3 regions of the Rhodococcus wratislaviensis genome follow, and region 1 is predicted to be linked to each of the others. Evidence: riboswitches for the same ligand, from Rfam matches in the RefSeq annotation. Region 1 holds a riboswitch; each other region holds the start of a gene.

Evidence for each region. A riboswitch is a leader RNA that binds a small molecule or an ion and turns the genes downstream of it on or off. The one in region 1 is predicted to bind thiamine pyrophosphate.
Region 2: it holds a riboswitch for thiamine pyrophosphate, as region 1 does, so the genes downstream of both, WKC72_RS36055 (3-oxoacyl-ACP reductase) here and thiC (phosphomethylpyrimidine synthase ThiC) in region 1, are expected to answer to the same signal.
Region 3: it holds a riboswitch for thiamine pyrophosphate, as region 1 does, so the genes downstream of both, WKC72_RS14960 (TenA family protein) here and thiC (phosphomethylpyrimidine synthase ThiC) in region 1, are expected to answer to the same signal.

The regions. Positions count from the first base shown of each region.
Region 1 covers NZ_CP150488.1:2,677,455-2,679,711, forward strand. Annotated here, with positions in the region: gene thiC (phosphomethylpyrimidine synthase ThiC) at 1-1,230, opposite strand, end outside; TPP riboswitch at 1,223-1,330, opposite strand; gene WKC72_RS12045 (GNAT family N-acetyltransferase) at 1,464-1,850, shown strand; gene WKC72_RS12050 (GNAT family N-acetyltransferase) at 1,952-2,257, shown strand, end outside.
Region 2 covers NZ_CP150488.1:7,890,488-7,892,744, forward strand. Annotated here, with positions in the region: gene WKC72_RS36050 (LLM class flavin-dependent oxidoreductase) at 1-561, opposite strand, end outside; gene WKC72_RS36055 (3-oxoacyl-ACP reductase) at 563-1,327, opposite strand; TPP riboswitch at 1,376-1,480, opposite strand; gene WKC72_RS36060 (MarR family winged helix-turn-helix transcriptional regulator) at 1,553-2,005, shown strand; gene WKC72_RS36065 (organic hydroperoxide resistance protein) at 2,008-2,257, shown strand, end outside.
Region 3 covers NZ_CP150488.1:3,279,841-3,282,097, reverse strand. Annotated here, with positions in the region: gene WKC72_RS14970 (carboxylesterase/lipase family protein) at 1-136, opposite strand, end outside; gene WKC72_RS14965 (NUDIX domain-containing protein) at 248-925, shown strand; TPP riboswitch at 984-1,079, shown strand; gene WKC72_RS14960 (TenA family protein) at 1,073-1,795, shown strand; gene WKC72_RS14955 (ABC transporter substrate-binding protein) at 1,780-2,257, shown strand, end outside.

The DNA of each region.
Region 1 (2,257 bases):
CAGTCCGAGGTGTTCCTTGGGGGTCACGTAGCAGAGCATCGCGGTGCCCGCCTGCGCGATCATCGCCGCGCCGATCGCGGACGTGATGTGGTCGTACGCCGGCGCGATGTCGGTGGCGAGCGGCCCGAGGGTGTAGAACGGCGCCTCCTCGCACAACTCCTCCTCGAGGCGCACGTTCTCGACGATCTTGTGCATCGGCACGTGCCCAGGGCCTTCGATCATCACCTGCACCCCATGCGATTTCGCGATCCCCGTGAGCTCGCCGAGGGTGCGCAATTCCGCGAACTGGGCCTCGTCGTTGGCGTCCGCGATGGAGCCGGGGCGCAGACCGTCACCGAGCGAGAACGTGACGTCGTAGCGGTGGAGGATCTCGCACAGCTCGTCGAAGTGGGTGTACAGGAACGACTCCCGGTGGTGGGCCAGGCACCAGGCCGCCATGATCGACCCACCACGGGAGACGATGCCGGTGACGCGGCGCGCGGTCAGTGGAATGTAGCGGAGCAGCACACCGGCGTGGACCGTCATGTAGTCGACGCCCTGCTCGCACTGTTCGATCACGGTGTCGCGGTAGATCTCCCACGTGAGCGCGGTCGGGTCGCCGCCGACCTTCTCGAGCGCCTGATAGATCGGCACCGTTCCCACGGGCACAGGCGAATTACGCAGAATCCATTCCCGTGTCTCGTGGATGTTCTTGCCGGTGGACAGGTCCATGATGGTGTCCGCGCCCCACCGCGTCGCCCACACCATCTTCTCGACCTCTTCCGCGATCGACGACGTGACCGCGCTGTTGCCGATGTTCGCGTTGATCTTCACCCCGAAAGCCTTGCCGATGATCATCGGCTCGAGTTCGGGATGGCAGCGGTTGGCGGGGATCACGGCGCGTCCCGCCGCGACCTCGGTGCGCACGGTTTCGGATGAAACGCCCTCGCGTGCAGCGCAATACTGCATCTCGGGGGTGACGGCGCCGGCGCGGGCGGCGTCGAGTTGGGTGCCTTCGCGGTCGGCGATCCACGGCGCGCGCAGATGCGGCAGTCCCGCTTCCAGGTCGATGGTGGCGTCCGCATCGGTGTACGGACCCGACGTGTCGTACACGTCGAGGTGCTCACCGTTGGTGAGGTGGACGCGCCGGACCGGCACCCGGACGTCGTCGCCCGACAGCAGGTACTGCTTGGTGCTGCCCTCGATCGGTCCCGTGGTGACGGACGTGGCTGTAGATACGTTTGTGCTCATCGATGATGCTCCCTACGCCGGCATTACCCGGACAGGTTCGACGGTCGACGGCCCTAGCCGTCCTCTCAGCCCGCTGGTGCGAGCCCCCGTGGATGTGTAGTTGTCCCGCAAACTGTAACCGAGATCTCTCTGAGTAAACATTCGGGTGAAACTTGGACAGCGGTTCCCGGCATCGGTATAAAGGGTGATGAACATCACATTTCGATTACGACACATACCCCCAGGAGATAGCCATGCTGACGGACGCCCAGGTTGTGGACGTGATCGACAACGCCGATCAGAACCGATTCGAGCTACGACTGAGTGGTGACCTGGTCGGCATCCTCGGGTATTTCGACCTCGCGGACACGCCGCCCGGCGCCGGTGCCGGCGTGGGAGTGGTGGCCGCCCGGCCGCCGGGCCCGAAGAGCCGGGGGCGGCAGGCACCCGTGGTCTCGTTCATGCACACGGTGATCGTGGAGGACTTCGGTCACCGCGGACTCGCCGCCCTCATGGTGGGTCGCTCCCTCGACCTCGCCCGCGGGTACGGCTGGAAGGTGCGGCCCGTGTGCACGTACGTGCAGCGCTTCGTCTCGGCGCACCCCGAGTACCGCGACCTCGTCGTCCCGGTGGAGGGCTGACGGCGGTCGGGGCACGAATCGAGCACTCGTCGGCAACGAAACGGTTGCGGGGGCGGCGATTCCGCTCGCGAGGATGCCGCCTTACTGATTCCATGAGTGGCATGGATCACATTTCGAACAGTTCCGAGTCGCCGGGGAACATCGCGGCCGCTGATGCTCGCGTGCTCGACAACCCTGCCCACGAACGATTCGATCTGTGGCTGGGGGACGAGTTGGTCGGCATCCTCGGCTATCGGGACGAGGACGACATCCCCGGATTCACCGCCAAGCCCGGCGAGGTGGTCGCATTCATGCACACGGTCGTCAAGGAAGAGTTCGGTGGGCGCGGACTGGCCGCGTTCCTCGTGGGCGAGGCGTTGGACTCGGCACGTCGGCGAGGATGGAAGGTCCGTCCCATCTGCACGTAT
Region 2 (2,257 bases), 3.3 Mb from region 1:
GACCGGCTTCACCTTGGCCGGGTCCGCGAAGATGCCCTCCCGGTCGAGCACGAGCGCATCGGGCTCCCACGAATCCCACAGAGCGAGTGCCACATCGACGAATTCCGCGGCGCGCGAATAGCGCTCGTCGTGGGGAGGCATCTCCTCGAGTCCGTGATTGCGCGCCTCCGCGTCGAACATGGACGTCACCACGTTCCAGCCGACGCGGCCGCCGCTGATGTGGTCGAGCGACGCCAGCATCCGGGCGGCGTGGAACGGTGTGTAGAACGTGGTGGACACCGTCGTCACCAGTCCGACCCGCTCCGTCGCCCGCGCCATCGCGGACAGCGCGGTGAGCGGTTCGAGGAACCACATGCCTCCGGACGCGGGGTCGCGCACCGAATGCCCGTCCGCGAAGAACACCGCATCGAGGCAGCCCCGCTCCGCGGTCTGCGCCAACTCCTCGTAGTAGGTGATGTCGCAGAGTCGCTCGACCTGGGACGACGGGTGCCGCCACGCGGCGCCGTGGTGCCCGCAGCTGTAGAGGAACGCGTTGAAGTGCAGTTGCCGGGCGTCGCTCATGTCAGTCCTTGACCAGTCCGCCGTCGACGACGAGGTTCTGGCCGGTCACCGCACGCGACCACGGGGACGCGAAGAACAGCACCGCGTCGGCGAACTCGTCGGGGGTGGTGACCCGCTGCAGCGGGGTGCTCGCCGCGATGAGGTCGAACACCTCGTCGGGAGTGGCAGCGCTCGCGTCGGTGGTGCGGAGCAGCCCGCCCGAGACCATGTTGACGGTGATGCCGTCGGGACCGAGGTCGGAGGCGAGCGTGCGGGTCAGCGACAGCGCCGCCGCCTTGGCTGCCGTGTAGTCGTGGTACGGGACGACCGGGTTCTGGAACAGGTTGGTGCCGATGTTCACGATCCGGCCGAACCCGAGCGAACGCATGCCCGGCAGCGCGGCCTGCGTCGTGTGCAGTGTCGCCTTCACGCTGCCACGCAGCTGCGCGTCGAAGGCATCCCACGTGATGACGTCCGCCTTGTCGCGGGCGTCGCCGTTGAAGGAGAAGTCGGCGAGCGCGTTGTTGATCACCGTGGTCACCGGGGAGCCGAAGTGCTCCTCCGCCGCGGAGAACAGCGCCGCCACCTGTCCGGCATCGGTGACGTCGCCCCGGAGCGCGACCGCACGGTCCGCGCCCAGGGAGGCCGCGAGTTCCTCGGCCGCCTCCCGGCTGCTCCGGTAGTTCACGATCACCCGCGCGTCCTGCGCCGCGAACGACCGCACGATGGCGGCGCCGAGGCCCCGTCCACCGCCGGTCACCAGGACGATCTGCTTGTCGAGCTGCATGCTGTCACCTTCCGTTCGGTCGGCGACGAGATATCGGATGAGCGCATACGGCCGTCTCCGCGACATCCCTTCGCCGGCATTACCCAGTTCAGGTTCGACGGGTGTGTTCTCAGCCGTCCGGCTCGTCGCCGGGCAGCACCCCGTGTCACTGGCCAACAGTGTAAGCGCAATCACCGTTTTTGATTCTTGGTTGTGCACAACCTAGTTGTGTGCAACTATTCGGTGGTGACCGACAACCTCGCCCTCGACCGCCAGGTGTGCTTCGCGCTGTACTCGGCTTCCCGGGCGATGACGGCGAGATACCGGTCGATGCTCGACTCGCTGGGAGTGACCTACCCGCAGTACCTCGTGCTGCTGGTTCTCTGGGAACAGGACGGTCGCGGAGTACGTGAGATCTGCGACGCCCTCGACCTCGACACCGGCACGCTGTCGCCACTGCTCAAGCGGCTCGAAACCCTGGGCCTGGTCGAACGCAGGCGCTCGTCCGCCGACGAGCGCCGCGTCGGGATCCACCTCACCGAGAAGGGTGCGGGCCTCCGCGCCGCCGCGGAGGCCATCCCCGCGGAACTCGCCCAGTCGACGGGAATGGACATCGACGAACTCGTCGCCCTCCGAAACACCCTGTCGCGGCTCACCGAATCGCTCCACAGCGTCAACACCCCTACAGGAGAGAAGTAACCATGAAGATCGTCTACACAGCCGAAGCCCTCGCCACCGGAGAAGGACGCAACGGCCACGCCCGCACATCCGACGGCCGGCTCGACCTGAACCTCGCGATCCCCACGGAGATGGGTGGGTCCGGCGACGGCACCAACCCCGAGCAGCTGTTCGCCGCCGGATACGCGGCATGCTTCCACTCCGCACTCCAGCTGGTCGGCCGTCAGGCAAAGGCGAACGTCGCCGACTCGGCCGTCGGCGCCCGCGTCGGCA
Region 3 (2,257 bases), 600 kb from region 1:
GAAACCGCAGATCGCCGATGGGGGCCGCGGCGAACGGGATGCCCTTCCACGCGTAGACGTCACCCTCGGGGTAGCCACGCACCTCGCCGTCCCGGGCACGGACGACGAGCGTGTCGCCGGACTTGTCGACCTCCACGGACGGACCTCCTCACGCAGCTCGTGCCGGGAATCTCTCGTCAAACTACCAACGATGAGCAGGCAGGACCGATCGAACAGATATAGATCAACCGTGCGCTAACATTCCTGCGTGGCCGCATGGACCGATTCCGAGGGCAAGAGCCTCCTCGACTATCCGCGCCCGTCGGTGGCGGTCGACGTCGCCGTCCTCACCGTCGACGGCACGGAATTGAAAGTCCTTGTGGTTCCGCGCCGTACGGGCGAGCTCGCACTCCCCGGCACCTTCCTCCACGAGGGTGAACGACTGCAGGACGCCGCCGAGCGGTGCCTGCGCATCAAGGCCGGCCTGAGTGGCACCGAATTCCATCAGCTGGCGATGCTCGACGATCCCGGCCGCGACGACCGCGGGTGGGTGCTGTCGATGACGCACGGGGCCGCGCTGCCCCGCACGGCGCTCCCCCGCGACACCCTGTTGATCACCGTCGACGACGACCGGGTGACGCAGGAGCTGGCGTTCGACCACGCGGACGTCGTCGCCCTCGCCGTCGCCGACCTGCGAGAGCGGTACGCGCGGTCCGTCGACCCGTCCGGCCTGGCCGGCGACACGTTCACGGTGCTCGAACTCCGCCGGGTCTACGAGGTGGTGTTCGGACGTCCCCTGCCGAAGGACTCGTTCCGGCGGCACATGATGCCTGCCCTCGACAACACCGGCGACATGGCCGTCGTCGGGACCGGCCGGCCCGCGGAGATCTACACGCGCGGCCCTGCACCTCTCCCGCCGAGCGCGGCCGCTTTTCTCGCCGGCTGAGCCCGTCCACCGACCCGGGGCCTTTCCGCCCGCGGCACGGCCGGTGCTAGGGTCGGCTTGTTCTGACACGGGGTGCTCCGCACGGGCGGGGCTGAGAACACACCCGGGAACCTGCTCAGGTAATGCTGACGAAGGGATGTCAACGTTGTGAATAGCTCTGTCCAAGACGCTGCCGGCGCAGGCCAGCACGCCCGATTCACGGACCACTTGTGGGACCGGACCAAGGTGCTGCGCGAGGCGATCGACGAACTCGAGTTCCTGCGCCGCCTCGGCGACGGAACCCTGCCGCTGGACGTGTTCCGCACGTACATCGAGCAGGATTTCCTGTACCTGACCGGGTACGCGAAGGCGCTCTCCCTGGTGGCCGCGCACGCGCCGGGCCCCGTGGAGGCCGGCTTCTGGGCGGGCTCGGCGGCCGAGGCCGCCACGGTCGAGGCGACGCTGCACCAGAATCTGCTGACGAGCGGGCGACTTCCCGCGTCGGACGTGGAGCCGCTGCATTCGCCTGCCTGCCTCGGGTACATCTCCTACCTGACGGCCGTCGCCGCCACCGAGCCGTACGCGGTGGCCGCGGCCGCGGTGCTGCCCTGCTTCTGGATCTACGCCGACGTCGGGCACCGGCTCGCGGCGAGCGCCCGTGAGGTGCTCTCCGCCGACCCGTCGCACCCCTACGCGCAGTGGGTGACCACCTACGACGCGGAGGAATTCCACGCTGCCGTCGCGACGGCCCGCGAACTCGTGGACGCCGCGGCCGAGGCCTCGACCGACGCCCAGCGCGAGGCGATGGCGGAGGCGTTCGTGATCGCCAGCCGCTACGAACTCATGTTCTGGGACACCGCCCTCAACAAGCAGGAATGGCCGGCGTCGTGACACTCTTCTCTCGTACCAAACGCGCCGCCACCGCAGCCGTCGTCCTGGTCTCCGCTCTCTCGCTGCTCACCGGTTGCGCCGGTGACTCGCAGTCCGGCGACACCATCCGGTTCGCACTCGACTGGACACCGAACACCAACCACACCGGTCTGTTCGTCGCCCAGCAGGAAGGGTGGTTCGCGGACGCCGGACTCGACGTGCAGGTGCTGCCCTACAACGACACCTCGCCCGACACCCTGGTCGACGCCGGTAACGCGGAGTTCGGGGTGAGCTTCCAGAGTTCCGCGACGTTCTCGAAGGCCGCGGGCGCACAGACCACGTCGGTGATGGCTCCGCTGCAGCACTGGGCGACGGGCATCGCGGTGAAGGCCGATCGCGCCGACATCACCCGCCCCCGGGATCTGGACGGCAAGATCTACGCAGGCTTCGCGGACCCGGACGGCGAGGAGACGCTGAAGCAGA